One region of the Paenibacillus sp. alder61 genome, then DNA from elsewhere that is predicted to be linked to it. Evidence: riboswitches for the same ligand, from Rfam matches in the RefSeq annotation. Region 1 holds a riboswitch; the other holds the start of a gene.

Region 1 (8,025 bases):
GCAAATACTCGAGGTACTGGTCCGTGATCTCACTGATCGAAATTTGGTGAATATCGATCTCGGCCTTATCGATCAGATGCAGCAGCAAATCCAGCGGCCCCTCAAATGTCTCCAGTTTATATAATACGGTCGTCAATGAACATCCTCCACCCGTCGTACCAATCGCGAAGCAACCCGTGCCTCTAAAAAGAAAAATGCAGTACCCGAAAAATAGGGTACTACATTAAATAAGCACTATTTTAGCTGTTTCGTCAAGTTTGCCATTTCGATCGCGGCCATTGCGGCGTCCCAGCCCTTGTTCCCGGCCTTGGTACCCGCTCGCTCAATCGCCTGCTCGATATTTTCCGTCGTCACGACGCCGAATATGGTCGGTATGCCAGTCTTCAGACCGATGGCCGCAACGCCCTTGGCCACCTCGTTGCAGACATAATCATAATGCGACGTGGAACCCCGAATGACGGTGCCGAGAGTGATGACCGCGTCGTAATTCCCGCTTTCCGCCAGCTTCTGCGCGGCCAAAGGAATTTCAAACGCCCCCGGTACCCATGCGACGCTGATTTCTTCTTCCTTGACGCCGTGACGCTTCAGGGCATCGAGCGCTCCGCTAAGCAGCTTGCTTGTAATAAACTCGTTAAACCGGCCTACAACGATGCCGTATTTTAAACCTTCCGATACCAGATTGCCTTCAAAAACATTCATCATGAATTTCATCCTCCCTGTGATTGAAACTTGTTTATGTGCCGATTTCGAAACGGACGTGTTGCCCGATCTTAAACCTCGGCGGATTCGTTCTGCTCCAGATCGTCGAATTTCAGCATATGCCCGAGCTTGGCTTGCTTCGTATGCAGATAACGGGTATTGTCGGCATTCTCTTTCATTTGCAGCGGTACCCGTTCCACCACTTCCAAACCGTATCCTTCCAGGCCTTTAATCTTTCGCGGATTATTCGTAAGCAGCCGGATTTGGCGTACGCCCAAATCCTTGAGAATTTGCGCTCCGATGCCGTAATCCCGCAGGTCGGCCGGGAAGCCCAGCTTCAGGTTGGCGTCGACCGTATCGAATCCCTCTTCCTGCAGCTTGTAGGCTTTCAGCTTGTTGACCAGTCCGATCCCGCGGCCTTCCTGGCGCATATAGAGGAGAACCCCTCGCCCTTCTTGTTCGATCTGGCGTAGCGCGGCTTCGAATTGCGGGCCGCAATCGCAGCGGTGCGAGTGAAAGACGTCGCCGGTGAGACATTCGGAGTGAACCCGAACCAGAACCGGTTCATTCCCGTTGATGTCGCCTTTAACGAGGGCCACATGTTCCTTGGTGTCCACCTCATTCGTATAAGCTACCGCCCGGAATTCACCGTAATCGGTCGGCATCCGTACCTCGACTTCCCGGTTGACCAGCTTTTCCTTCTCGTTGCGGTAATGTATCAGATCTTTGACGCTGATGAGCTTCAAATCATGCTTCCTGGCGATTTCCACCAGATCGGGGAGTCTCGCCATCGTCCCGTCCTCTTTAATCACCTCGCAAATGACGCCGGCGGGATACGAGCCGCACATCCGGGCCAGATCGACGGCCGCTTCGGTATGACCCGCCCGGCGCAGAACGCCGCCCTTCTTGGCGATCAGCGGGAACATATGGCCCGGCCGCCGGAAGTCCGACGGCTTCGCCTTCGGGTCCATGATCCCGCGAACCGTTAAAGAGCGCTCATAGGCGGAAATTCCGGTCGTCGTATCTTTATGATCGATCGAAACGGTAAACGCCGTCCCGTGGTAGTCGGTATTTTGGGTAACCATCGGCGCCAGTTCCAGTTCCTCGGCACGCTCCGCCGTAATCGGCAGACACACCAGCCCACGGCCCTGAGTGATCATAAAATTGATCACTTCCGGCGTGGCCTTCTCGGCCAGCGCCACAAAATCCCCTTCATTTTCCCGGTCTTCGTCATCCACCACGATGATCACTTTGCCGCGCATCAGTTCGTATATCGCTTCTTCCACGCGGTCCAGTTGAAACTCGCTCATGGGAATCCCTCCAATTTTACATAAATCCGTGCTCCGACAGAAATTGCGGATCGATGCCGCGCGTGGAAGCGGAAGCCGTCTTCCGGACTCCATTTCCCGAAGCTCCGTAATTCAAAAGATGTTCTACATATTTGCCAAGCACATCGCACTCCAGGTTAACCGTATCCCCCGCCCCTTTATAGGCGAGGATCGTCTCTTTTAGGGTATGGGGAATAATCGATATGGAAAACCCGCCGTCATGCGTTTCTACCACGGTCAGACTGATCCCGTCCACCGTAATGGAACCTTGGGGAATGATGTACCGCGAGAGGGAAGCGTCGGCCAGTCGGATCTCGTATACGACGGAATTTTGATCCTGACGTTTACGCACGATTTGACCCGTTCCGTCCACATGACCCTGCACGATATGACCGCCGAACCGGCCGCCGGCCGCCATCGCCCGTTCGAGATTGACTTTGCTGCCGGACTTCAGATCCTTGAGGTTGGTATGCCGGTACGTTTGCGGCATCACATCGACCATAAACGAATGATCGTCAAAAGATACCGCCGTCAGGCATACCCCGTTAACGGCGATGCTGTCGCCCGGTTTTAACCCTTCGGTGACGACCTTGGCCGCAATGTGCAGAACTAGCGCTTCCCCTTGACGGCTAACCGATTTCATCGTCCCGATCTCCTCGATAAGCCCTGTAAACATTGGCTGCCTCCTTTACGCTTCCGTACTTCCTTGGATGTCCGCTTGCTCCTTCTCCGGCCAGACCGGCCTTCCTTGAATATAGACATTGTCTCCGATCGTCTCGACTTCTACACTTGTCAGCGTTACGGCCTCGCTCATTTTTTCATATCCCGAGAAAATAAAGCTTCCCGGCGCTTCGCCCCCGCCGATCAATTTCGGGGCGAGAAACAAGACGATCTCGTCCACCAGCCTCTTTTCCAGCAGGGAGCCGTTCAATCGTCCGCCGCCCTCGACCAGAACGGAGGAGATTTCCCGTTCCCCGAGTCTCTGGAGCGCCAGCTGCAAATCAACATGAGGCCCCGCCCCGCAGGGAATCACCTCAATGCCCCGCTCCGCCAGGACAGCCATCTTTGCGCGGTCCGCCATCTCGGTCGTCAGGACGAGGGTCGGCGCCGCTCCGTCGCTCAGCACCCGGCTGGCGACAGGAACGCGAAGCGTCGAATCCACGATAATACGCACCGGATCCAATCCGGGAACCGCCAGGCGTGTCGTCAATTGCGGATCATCCGCAAGCACCGTTCCGGAGCCGACCATAATGCCCTGATGGCGGTGTCGCATCGTATGCACGATTTCGCGCGAGGCTTCATTCGAAATCCACTTGCTGTCGCCCGTTTTCGTCGCGATTTTCCCGTCCAGCGTACTGGCCGTTTTAATCGTCACGTAAGGAAGACCGGTTGTAATGTATTTGATGAATTTCCGGTTTAACGCCACGGCCCGGTCTCGAAGCACCCCGGTCGTCACTTCAATCCCGTTTTGCCGCAGCAGTCCGATTCCCCGCCCGGCCACCTGCGGGTTGGGATCTTCGGTGGCCACGACAACCCGTGCCACCTTATCCTCGATCAACCGCTCCGCGCAAGGAGGCGTCATGCCGTAATGGCTGCAAGGCTCCAGCGTAACGTATACCGTGCTCCCTTCGGCCAAGGGGCCCGCCATGCGGAGCGCGTGCACTTCCGCGTGCGGCGTTCCCCTTTTCAGGTGGGCGCCCAGGCCGACCACCGCGCCGTCTTTCACCACGACGGCTCCGACGACCGGATTGATCCCGGTCTGCCCCTGGGCGCGTTCGGCCATTTGCAGGGCGAGCTCCATGTAATATTCATCGCCGATCGTTTGCATAACCGCCCCTCCTTGTGCCTTAGACATAAAAAACTCCTGCCGGAGCATTCCGGCAGGAGCTGTTGAGAGTGATCATCCGCGAAATAAAAGCTGCATTAAATTACACCTAACCAAGCCATGATAAAATCATAGCCTGCAGGCATACTTCGCCTCCGTCAAAACGAACATATCGTTCAACATGGAAACACAAATAGACCATGTGAAAACATGAACTTTAACGTACGAATGCTTTTCGCGTCTCCTTCTCCCATCCAGACTATACTGTCGGTCCCGGAATCGCACCGGCTCAGCCATATGCGGGCAGATCCCGCATACGGGTCACGGACTTGTGCCGGCCTCGGTTTCCGCTATTGCTGGAAATCTCAAGACCCGCCATCACCGTCGGTAGGGAATTTCACCCTGCCCCGAAGGAATGCATATAAATTTGATAAAGTCATAAATCCATCTGACTTGAGGAAAGAATAGCATAAAAAAAATAAAAATACAACAACGCCGCAAATCGGCTTGGGCTCTGCTAAGCCAAACCCCTTTCCGGAATAAAATCAGCGCTCGAGTGCGACAATAACATTGCCCCGCTTCCCGGGGAAGAAACCTTCAGGAGGGAACTGCCATGGCCAAACCCGACAACCGCGCCGATAATGTGGAAAAGCTGCAGGACAACATCCAAAATACGATCCGCAACTTCCGCGAAGGCCAGGAATACTTGAGCGAGCATGCCGACGAAATCACCGGCGAGGAAAAGCGGCAAATTGAAGAAAAGAATGCCCGCCGTCTGGACAGCATCCGCGGCTTCCGGGAGGAAGTCAAGGACGAAGCGGCCGACCGGCAATCTTAACTTCATTCATCATGAAATAGCGAAAGGGCTCCCTTGGCCGAAGATCGGCCGGGAGCCCTTTCGCATTTCGGGGATTACTCGTCCCAGACGGTAACCTCTTTCATTTTATCCCCTGGGCGGATCTGGTCCACCAGGTCCATTCCGGAAGTGACTTTACCGAATACGGTATGTACTCCGTTCAGGTGAGGCTGCGGCTCATACACGATGAAGAACTGGCTGCCGCCGGTATCTTTCCCGGCATGGGCCATCGACAGCACGCCGCGCTCATGCTTCGTCGTATTCGTTGCCGTTTCGCACTTGATCGTGTAGCCTGGACCGCCGGTGCCGTTTCCGATCGGGCATCCGCCTTGAGCTACAAAGCCGGGGATCACGCGGTGGAACGTCAAGCCGTTATAGAAGCCGGAATTCGCCAACTTCTCGAAATTCGCCACCGTACCCGGAGCTTCTTCGGGCAGAAACTGGATCTCCACTTCTCCGCCCTTTTCCAAAACGATCTTTCCTTTTTTCATATGGGTCACTTCCTCTTCTTCTTTAGTGAGCATACACGTGGGACAAACCTATTCCAGTGTACTATGAAATCCCTCCGGTAGCAAAATACGGACTTAAAAAGCAGGTACCGAAAAAGCCAGTTCATCGAAATGAACTGGCTCCGCACCTCTGTTTTTTAAGTTTCTATCACCAGGCCTTTTTATTTCAAAGACGGCTGTTTGGCGATGCGCTCGGGAATCACGTCGCAGGAGGTAATGTCCTGCAGGGTCTCCCGCTTGACCACCAGATCGCTTTGACCGTTTTGAACGAACACGACCGCAGGGCGGCGGATCCGGTTGTAATTGCTTGCCATCGCGTAGTTGTACGCCCCGGTGCAAGCGACCGCCAGCAAATCGCCGGATTTGACCTTCGGCAGTTCCAGATCCCAGATCAACATGTCGCCGCTTTCGCAGCATTTCCCCGCGATGGACACCGTCTCCTCGGCCGCATCCAGCCCGCGGTTCGCCAGCATGGCTTCATACTTGGATTCGTACAGCGCCGGACGCGGGTTATCGGTCATACCGCCGTCAACGGAAACATACTTCCGGACCCCCGGGATGTCCTTGCTCGTACCCACCGTGTAAAGCGTCGTTCCGGCGTCGCCCACGATACTGCGACCCGGCTCCACCCAAATTTCCGGCAGTTGCGGATAACCGGCGGCAAAAGAAGATTTTACCGCGTCCGTAATCGCCTTCACATAATCGGAAACTTGAAGCGGCGTGTCCTCGGACGTGTAGCGGATGCCGAAGCCTCCACCAAGGTTGATGACTTTAAAGATCACATTCAGTTGATCTTTGACGCGAAGCGAAAATTCCGCCACGCGTTCCACCGCCATCTGGAAGCCTTCGACCTCAAAAATTTGCGAGCCGATATGGGAATGCAGCCCGAGCAAATTCAGATTCAAGCTCCGGGAAGCCTGTTCTACCGCTTCATAAGCGGAGCCGTTCCCGATATCGAAGCCGAACTTCGAATCCGTTTGCCCGGTGGAAATGTATTCGTGGGTGTGGGCCTCCACCCCTGGCGTTACGCGCAACAGGATGTTGACGGTGACGCCTTTTTCGGCGGAAAGCGCCTGCAGCATGTGCATCTCGGTAAAATTATCCACGACGAAACAGCCAATGTTGGCCTGAATGGCCATCTCCAGCTCTTCCGGGGTTTTGTTATTGCCGTGAAAATGGATACGCTGCGCAGGGAAACCAGCTTGCAGTGCCGTATATAATTCCCCTTCCGATACGACGTCAAGGGAAAGTCCCTCTTCCTCGGCCAGCCGGCACATGGCCATGACGCAGAACGCTTTGCTGGCGTATGCCACCTGGAAGGACAAGCCCGATGCCCGGAACGCTTCCATATATTCACGGCATCTTTGCCGGATCAAGGCTTCATCCATAATATACAGCGGAGTGCCGTAAGTTTCTTTCAGCTCTACCGTATCGCATCCGCCGATTTCCAGATGTCCCTTGGAATTGATTTTGCTGGTACCGTGTAAATACATCTATGCAGTCCTCCACTTTCAGTTTTCATCAGTATAGCAAACAACCACCCAACTGAAAAATGGATTTTTAGGAATATCATTTGTGTTTTTTTCGGACTGGCTTACGAATCCCGTCTCTCGCGCGGCATCCTCGTCCGGTCCCTCGTCTTGTTCATGGAAGGCCTTAGCTTGGAAGTGAGCACCGGAACACGGAGGATGATAGCTGCCATCGCCTTTGCATTAAAAGGAATAAACGGCCACAGGTAGGAAGTATTAAACGACCGCTGCAAGCTTAGAAAAATGACAAACGCCGTGATTCCGCCGATAAACCCGGGGCCCCCGAAAATCGACACCAGGATAATCATCAGTAACCTGACCACCCGGTTCGCCAGCCCCAGCTCATAGCTCGGCGTGGCGAACATGCCGATGGCGGCGACCGCCATGTACAGCACCACCTCGTTAACGAACAGACCGCTCTTTACCGCGATATCCCCGATCAAAATCGCCGCAATCAACCCCATGGCGGAGGCCAGCGGCGTGGGGGTGTGAACCGCGGCCATGCGCATCAGATCCACCCCGAATTCCACCATCAGGAACTGGGCGATCAGCGGAATTTTGGCCATTTTTTGCGGTCCGATAAAGTCCAACGCTACCGGTTTTAGTTCCGGATGAATGACGACGAGAAGCCATAACGGCAAAAGAAATAAAGAGGCGAAGATGCCGAAAAATCTGACCCAGCGCAAATAGGTGCCCATAAACGGCGTCTGCCGGTTTTCTTCCGCATGCTGGCAGAGGTCGAAGAAGCTCGTCGGCAAAATCATGACACTCGGGGAAGTGTCGACAAGGATCACAACCCGTCCCTCCATCAAATGCGAGGCGACAACGTCCGGACGCTCGGAATAGCGCACCATCGGATAGGGGTTCCAGCCCCTCTTGACGATCGCTTCCTCCAACTGCTTGTCGGCCAGCGGAATCCCGTCGAGTTCCACCGCCTGAATCTTTTCTTTTACGGCGTCAACCAGCACCTTGTCCACGATGTCATCGATATAGGCCACGCAGACATCGGTTTGCGAGCGGCGGCCTACCTTCATCACTTCGAATTTTACACCGGGGTCGCGCAGGCGTCTGCGTACCAGAATCACGTTCGTCACCAAAGTCTCCGTAAATCCGTCCCTCGCGCCGCGAACAACCCGTTCGAGGGAGGGCTCCTCGGGGCTGCGCACCGGATAAATGCGGGTATCCAGCAGAATCGCCGACTGCTCCCCTTCGATAAAAAAAGCACTCATGCCGACCAGAACACCGTTGATGGCCTTGCTCAGTTCATCCGTTTTCTCAA
Region 2 (8,025 bases), on a different contig from region 1:
CGGTCCACCGCTTGAACTGGCGGCTGAAATGCGCGATATCCTTATATCCGAGGCGCGCGGATACGGCTTCCACGGAAAGGGACGGCTCCATCAGCAGGAGCTTGGCTTTCTTCAGCTTCAAAGCGGACAAGTATTGGCGCGGCGACATGCCGTACACCTGATGAAACATCCGGTTGCAGGACGAGGCGCTGTAACCCAGGCCGGCCGTTACGGCGGCCACGGTTTCCCGGGTAGGTTCGCTCTCCGCCCCTTCGCCTTCCACGCATTTCTCCAGGCCGGCCGCGATTTCGGAAGCCACCCGGGTTGTCCGGTTGCCGGGAGTTTCCGGCTTGCGGCTTTCGGTCAGCGTTTCGCTGAACCCGGCGAACAGCTCATACACGGCGGACATCGTTCTCATGCGATTTCCCAGCTGTTCGGCATCGGCCCGAGTCGTGAGCGCGATCAGCTTGTCCAGGCTCGGACGAATGGCCTGCGTCAGCAAGCTGCCGCCGTCATGATAAATCGCTTTTCCCTGACAGAGCAGTCCCCTCAGCACCCGGTCGTCCACATTAAAATGAAGACAGTAGTAGGTCATGCTCTCCGAGCCCGACGCCCGGCTTTCATGGATTTCCTCCGGACGCAGCAGCATGACGTCCCCGGGCTCCTGCACATACTTTTGGCCGTTCACGGTCATTTCCTGCCGGCCGGCGAGCAGCAAATTCACTTCAAACATCGGGTGGCTGTGCCGCGGGTAGGACCAGTCCGGGGTGACGGTACGCAGATGCGCCGCAAACAGTTGAAACGTGGAGTCCATATCCGGCAGCATAAATTCCGAGATTTGATGATTCTCATGCATCTCCATGCTTCCCAACCTCCATTAATCCATAGTTTCCATTCGTGAACGTTTTGGGTAAAACCATAATCGCTTTGGACATGGGACTCCGCCCAACCCCTTGATATAATCAAGTTATCACAATGTTTTGAGGTTGAATAGGAGGTTTATCGAGATGGGTAAAAACATATTTTTCAACGCGCATCACTCCCCGGTGGGAGCCTTCGCCAGCTTTACTTTGGGCTATCCGGGAAAAAGCGGCGGTTTCGATCTTGAGCTGGGGAGCCCGCCCAACCAGAATATATACATCGGCCTGCAGGAAGACGGTGAAGAAAAATACAGGGCTCTCCCCTTCTTCGGCGAGGGCCAGGACGAACGGGACCGCTACACGTCCGAGCAAAACGGGTCCGGCAAAGCAGCGGACGAAGCGCTTCTCCTCCCGTTTTCCAGGGAGGCCGTCTCCCGCAAGTTCGGCGCGGCCATAGACGAGTGGCAGGCCGGCGATCTGACCTTCCGTCTCTATTCCCCGTTCGGCAGCGTGCCGGACCCCGCCTCGGCCGATGCCGAAGAATTGAAATTCGCGCTCGTCCCCGCCGTACTGGCGGAAATCATCGTCGATAATACCCGTGGCACCTCCGCGAGAAAAGCCTTCTTCGGCTTTCACGGCACGGACCCTTATTCCGCCATCCGGAGGCTGGAAGATACGACCGAAGGAGAAATTACCGGCATCGGACAAGGCCGGCATCTCGCCATCGCCACGGACGACCGCCGGGTCAAAAGCGCGGGCTTTTTCACGATCGAGGATGTTTTGAAGCCCAAAGTGGAAGAAAACCTGAGGTTCGGGCTCGGCCCGGTCGGCGCCTTGCTGATGGATACCCCGGCTGGAGAAAAGGCGACTTATCGCTTCGCACTGTGTTTCTATAAAAGCGGTTTCGTGACGACCGGGATGGATGCCGCTTATTTTTACACGCGTTACTTTGCCGATATTGAAGACGTAGCCCGGTACGCACTGAAACATTATGACCGGAAGGTGGAAGCGGCCGGATGGTGCGAGGGATTTGCGAAGGCCTCCCACTTGAACGAGGACCAGCGTTTTATGCTTCACCACGCCATCCGCAGCTACTACGGCTCGACCGAGCTGCTGGAGCATCGGGGCGAACCGCTCTGGATCGTTAATGAGGGCGAATACCGGATGATCAATACCTTTGATTTGACGGTGGACCAGTTGTTTTTTGAGCTCAAAATGAACCCGTGGACGGTTAAAAACGAGCTCGATTTATTCGTCAACCGTTACAGCTATAAAGATACGGTTCGCCTTCCCGGCGATGACACGGCGTATCCCGGCGGCATCAGCTTCACGCATGATATGGGCGTGGCTAATTCGTTCTCCCGCCCCGGGTATTCCGCCTACGAACTGCACGCCATCGAGGACTGCTTCTCCCATATGACCCATGAACAGCTGGTCAATTGGGTGCTGTGCGCCGCCGCTTATGTGCAGCATACCGGAGACAGCGCGTGGCTCGGCCGCAATCTCGGCATCTTCGAGGAATGCCTGGAGAGCATGGTGAACCGCGATCACCCCGACCCGGCGCAGCGCAACGGCATCATGGGACTCGACAGCGCCAGAACGATGGGCGGCGCCGAAATTACAACCTATGACAGTCTGGACGTGTCGCTGGGGCAGGCCCGGAACAACATCTACCTCGCCGGAAAAAGCTGGGCCGCTTATGTCGCCATGGAGAAGCTGTTCGCCGCAAACGGCCGGCCCGAAGCGGGCAAGCTGGCGGGCGATCAGGCGGAGCGCTGCGCCCGGACGATCACCGGCCAACTGTTGCCGGAGGGCTACATTCCCGCCGTTATCGCGGAGAACAATGATTCCCGGATCATTCCCGCGATTGAAGGCCTGGTGTTCCCGCTTTATACGGGCTGCCCGGAAGCCTTGGATCCGAACGGCAGGTTTGCGGCCTACATCGGCGCTCTGAAACAGCATCTCGCGACGGTGCTGGTCCCCGGCGTCTGCCTGTTCGCGGATGGAGGCTGGAAGCTGTCCTCCACCAGCGACAATTCCTGGCTGAGCAAAATTTACCTCAGCCAGTTCATCGCCCGGCACATCCTCGGCCTGCCGTGGGACGAAGCCGGCGCTGCCGCCGATGCCGCCCATGTCGCCTGGCTGACGAGCAAGGACAACGCCTACTGGAGCTGGAGCGACCAGATGCTGGCCGGCGTAATTTGCGGCAGCCGCTACTACCCGCGGGGGGTTACTGCGATCCTTTGGCTGGATGAAGCCCGGACGGATTAACCGCGATACCCCGCAAACCATAAAAACAGGAGCCGTGCCTGTCCCTATAAGGGATCGGGGAAAGGCTCCTGTTTTTGATTCGGCGCCACTCGGCCTCGGGCCGCACGGTTCCGCCCTTCGCGCTTGGCCTGATAAAGCGCTTCGTCCGCCGCCTTGTATAACCGGTCAAGCGTGATGCCGGGGCCCGGCACCTCCGTGATCATTCCCATACTGATCGTATAGCGGATCGCATGCTCACCCATCGTCATGTCCTGCCTGCTTCTACGTTCCCGCACCAGCTCCAGCAGCCCTTCGGCTTTGGCGTCCGCATACGCCTCTTCCGCTTCCGGCAGAAAGAGGGCGAATTCATCGCCGCCGTACCGGCCGAACAATTCCCTGTCGCCAAACTGAAGCCTGACGTTCCCGGCCAACTCTCTCAACACGGTATCGCCGACATCATGTCCAAAGGCATCGTTAATCCCCTTAAAGTTATCAAGGTCCAACAGGATAAACGTGACCGGTTTGCGGTGCTTCGCGCAATCGTCCATCAACCGCCCGGCCTCCTGGAGGAACGAGCGTCTGTTCAACGCACCGGTCAAATCGTCCCGGCTGGCCAGCTTGTACAGGTCCCGGTCGGCTTTTTCCTTGGAAATCAGCACAAACCCCGCATTTCCCAAGGTCATAATCAAATAAAGCGACAGGAACGACAAAGCCTGGTAAGGCCCCGGCTTGTTCACCGTCACCGGCAAGGCCGGAAACAGGGTTAATCCGATGCGAATCAACAGACCGGCGGCCATAAGAAGATATAAATTTCCCAATAAAATGCGAAGAGCCGAGCGCTTCCTGGAACCGATCATGCGGAGCGCCGGGGGCAGCAGAAAAAGCACCACCGCCATGGACACGATAAAAATGCGGATGGATTCGGTGTTTTGCAGAAGAACCGCCAGCAGATAGGCTCCCATAGAAGCCGCGATCATCCAGCTATAGTAGCGTAACGTCCCTTGAGACCACGGCTCCTCCACAATCCGCATCAGCGCCAAGGTTTCGAGCCCGACACCGAGCAAAAAAACGAGATTTGCCGCGGCGAGAACGGGCATGGGGACGGTCCCGTCCGGGATCGCCAGCAGCGCCCAGGTGACCGTTTGGCACCCTTTTGCCGCATAAAAGATAAGATAGGAGTTATCCTTGGGTTGTTTGTAGCGGTAGGCCGTGATAAACATCATCGTAAACAAGTGGCCCAGGGAAAGCAGAATATAAACGGTTTTCATGTCCATTTTTAACAGCATCATGTGCGTTAGCCACGCCTTCCCCCGAAGAAAGGATCATATTTTGATTATAATAACTGAAATTTTAGGCTTTATCGAGATAAAAAAACAGGCCTCCGACATCATCGTCGAAAACCTGTTCCTTTAATGCTCCGATTTATGTTTATCAAGTCAGGCCGGCGCCGGCTGGCTCTGTCTGGAAATGACGAACAGCGAGAACCAGATCAGGATAAAGCCTACCGCCTGCGCGACGGTGACCATCTGTTGAAACGCGATCCAGTTCACCAGCACCCCTACCATCGGGAAGCTTAGTTCGGCCAGGGTAGCTACGGAAGCTTTCGTGGTCGTCAAACCTTTGTAGTAAACCAGCAGGCTGAGGAGCCCCGGCAGCAGGGCCTGACCAAGCAAATTCAGCGAAAAAGCGGCCATGCCTGAAGCCTCCGTCGGCAAATGCCACGCGGCCCCTTCATTCCAGGTCACGGCCAGCAGCAGCGGCAGCGCCAGGATGAACCGCAGCGAGGTGACCGTCTCATATTTCATCTGTCCGACCATCATCCGTCCCATCACCGTCGAACCGCCCCAAAGCGCGGCGGCGCCGAGCGAAAGCAGACTGCCGACCTGGATAAAGTCGTTCCAGTGTCCGAACGGCACCGAAAAGCCGAAGGTCAACAGATACGTGCCGGCCAGCGCGATAAGAAACAGCAGGGCAAACCGGCGCGGGAGCGATTCCTTCAGCAAGAAGCGGGCCAACAGGATCGCGAACAGCGGCTGAAGTTTTTGCAGCAGCAGAACGGCGTTGGCATCGCCATGAGTTAAACCCATGGTAAACAGGATGGTGGCGATGGCGGAACCGCCCCAGGAGATGAACAACAGCGCTCCTACATGCTTCCAGCCGATTCCCTTAAGTTCCTGCCGGTTCTTCCACAAGGTCGGCGCCACGACCAGCGCGATGAGGATGTGCTCCAGTAAGACGAGCTGGGCCGAGGTGATCGACTTCAGCAAAATAAGACGAAACAGCGGATCCACGCCCCAGAGGGCGGCCCCCAAAACGACCAGCCAGAAACCGCTTCTTGCGCGGCTTCCCGAAACCGGTCGCGATGGATGGACTTGAATTGTGGCACTTGATGCATTTTCCATATTCCCGACTCCTTCTTGAATATGGGGTCTACGCGAAAAAGCCCCCGGCATTGACGTCAGTCAACATTCGGGGGCCGATCAAAATAAGCTTGCGGGGGTGGGATAATACATCCGCACCTGCACCCGCATGCCTGTGATTGATCTTCTCCCATCCGGACTTTACCGTCGGCCCTGGAGTCGCACCAGGTCAGTCCCCGTCCCTTAGGGAACGGAGAGTCGCGGGCTAAATCATCGATCCGATGATCATCACCGCCGGTCAGGAATTTCACCTTACCCCGAAGATCCATATTCATTTAAATTTTAATTTAATGGGTTGATTTCATAGTACTTCAGCAGCTCATGAAACTCTGTAACAAACGTCACAACGCAAGTTGTTCGGCCGTGAAATCCGAAATGAAAAACTCATTTGCGATCATTATAACACTATTTCAGCAATTTTGTAATCTACTATTTTTTTTATAGTGGATTACTCAAAGGCTGGAATAGCGATTTCACTGTAGTTCTTTTCCAGAAACTGTTTTACTTCCGGACTCGAAATGGCTTTGGCCAGTTTTTGGATCGCCTCGGAATCCTTGTTGTCCTCGCGGGCAACCAGTGTGATGGCAAACGCGGAATCCGTCGTTTCCGTCAGCAGCGCGTCCTTTTTGGGCGTCAGACCGAGCGGGCTTGCATAGGCCGGTGTCATAAGAACCAGGTCGGCGTCGTCCAGCATCCGGGCGAGCATAAGCAAATCAACTTCTTCAAATTTGAAGTTTTTCGGGTTTTCCGTAATGTCAGCTACCGTGGCTTGAATTCCTACGCCTTCCTTCAGCTTGAGGATTCCCGCTTTCTCCAGCATGACCAGCGAACGCCCCGTATTCGACGGGTCGTTGGCGATTGCGATGGTCGCCCCCTCAGGCAGTTCATCCATGCTCTTGTACCGTTTGGAATACGCCCCGTAAACGGCGTGATAGACCGGCTGAACGGCGGTGAGTTTGCTGCCTGTGCTCTCATTATATTGCTCCATGTAAGGAACGTGCTGAAAAAAATTGGCGTCCACTTCCTTGTTCGCCAGCGCGTCGTTCGGCTGGATGTTGTCGGACAGCACAACCAGTTCCAGATTGACGCCTTCCTCCTGAAGCTGCGGCTTGATCAGTTCCAAAATTTCCGTCATCGGCGGAATCAGCGTTGCCACTTTCAGGGTCACGGCCTGTTTGCCGGACGCTTTCGCGGTGGAGGAAGTGCTCCCCTGTTCCGCGGTTCCTTTCTCCGCGGCACCGCCGGTGTTGCTGCCGCAACCCGCAGTAATGATCATGATCAGGGCTACGAGCCCAAGCATCCATTTTCTGTTCATCTCCAACATCCTTCCTTTTTGCGCTTTGTTTTTGTGAGTAAGTGAATAAAGGACTTTTGCGCCGCAATAAGGGTCTTTTGAGGCGCTATTTTGTCGAATTTGGCTAGTTGGGACGAAATAGCGGCATTTTGGGATCTTATTTTTGAAAAAAGCCGGCTAAACCTTCATATTTGGGCCCGCCGCGGGGAAATAAGGCCCTTTTTGACCGCTATTCTTCCGGGAAAGCCGAATCGGGCCGAAATAACGGCCCAAATGGCCGCTAATCCCGGTTCCGGCGATCAAAGGGCCATTAGAAGGCACGTTCCCCGATTTGAGCGGAAGGAGCCGGCTTGCTGCCGCGCCGCTTCTAGCGTTATCTTTTGTCCAGCCATCGGGAAATCCGGCTTCCGGCAAACTGTATGAGCTGAACCAGCACAATCATCAGAACGATGACCGCGGCCATCAGCTCCGTTTCGAAGCGCTGATATCCGTAGCGGATGGCAAAATCGCCGACTCCGCCGCCGCCCACGACTCCCATCACCGTGGAATAGGAAATAAAGCTGATCGTCGACGTCGTAAGGCCGAGCACAAGTCCGGAACGGGCTTCCACGTATAGAAATTTCATGACGACCTCCAGCTTGGAAGCCCCCATCGAAAGAGCGGCCTCGACCACGCCGCGCGGAACTTCCACCAAAGACTGCTCCACCTGCCTCGCATAGATGGCAATGGAGACCACGCCCAGGGGGACGGAAGCCGCCAAGGTTCCGATCGCCGTTCCCACGAGCAGCCGGGTCAGCGGAATCATGAATACGACGAGCAGCAAAAACGGAAAGGAACGGACCACATTCACAAATCCGTTCAGCAGCGCGGACCACGTCCGATTCTCGTAAAGCTGCCCCTTGGCCGTCAGAAACAGCATCGTGCCGAGCGGGAGGCCGAGCAATACGGCGGCGGCCACGGAGATCCCCACCATGAGAAAGGTCTCTCCGACGGCCTCGGCGATCTGGGTCCGAAACTGCATCACCTTCTCGGCCATTAAGGCGAAGTCAAACATGGGCCTCCCCTCCCTCTCCAAGCAGTTGTTCCCGATAGGACAACTTGGGGCGGGAACTTTCCGCCGGAGTCCGGCGCGGCAGAGCAAAACCGTCGACCAGCCTGCCACGTTCCATGACGGACACCTCATGACAGAGTTCCTTCACAACCTCCATCTCATGGGTCACAA

Evidence for each region. Region 1 has a riboswitch for FMN ahead of ribD (bifunctional diaminohydroxyphosphoribosylaminopyrimidine deaminase/5-amino-6-(5-phosphoribosylamino)uracil reductase RibD). Riboswitches for the same ligand answer to the same signal wherever they lie in the genome.
Region 2: another riboswitch for FMN. It lies ahead of LBW89_RS12000 (DMT family transporter); the one in region 1 lies ahead of ribD (bifunctional diaminohydroxyphosphoribosylaminopyrimidine deaminase/5-amino-6-(5-phosphoribosylamino)uracil reductase RibD).

The regions. Positions count from the first base shown of each region.
Region 1 is NZ_JAIUDG010000015.1:124,575-132,599, forward strand. It holds gene LBW89_RS17170 (segregation and condensation protein A) at 1-136, opposite strand, end outside; gene ribE (6,7-dimethyl-8-ribityllumazine synthase) at 235-702, opposite strand; gene LBW89_RS17180 (bifunctional 3,4-dihydroxy-2-butanone-4-phosphate synthase/GTP cyclohydrolase II) at 771-2,009, opposite strand; gene LBW89_RS17185 (riboflavin synthase) at 2,026-2,703, opposite strand; gene ribD (bifunctional diaminohydroxyphosphoribosylaminopyrimidine deaminase/5-amino-6-(5-phosphoribosylamino)uracil reductase RibD) at 2,716-3,855, opposite strand; FMN riboswitch at 4,091-4,271, opposite strand; gene tlp (small acid-soluble spore protein Tlp) at 4,466-4,690, shown strand; gene LBW89_RS17200 (peptidylprolyl isomerase) at 4,765-5,199, opposite strand; gene lysA (diaminopimelate decarboxylase) at 5,379-6,710, opposite strand; gene LBW89_RS17210 (spore germination protein) at 6,812-8,025, opposite strand, start outside.
Region 2 is NZ_JAIUDG010000010.1:18,075-26,099, forward strand. It holds gene LBW89_RS11985 (AraC family transcriptional regulator) at 1-841, opposite strand, end outside; gene LBW89_RS11990 (glycoside hydrolase family 52 protein) at 987-3,110, shown strand; gene LBW89_RS11995 (GGDEF domain-containing protein) at 3,155-4,378, opposite strand; gene LBW89_RS12000 (DMT family transporter) at 4,526-5,491, opposite strand; FMN riboswitch at 5,628-5,778, opposite strand; gene LBW89_RS12005 (MetQ/NlpA family ABC transporter substrate-binding protein) at 5,958-6,824, opposite strand; gene LBW89_RS12010 (methionine ABC transporter permease) at 7,177-7,857, opposite strand; gene LBW89_RS12015 (methionine ABC transporter ATP-binding protein) at 7,850-8,025, opposite strand, start outside.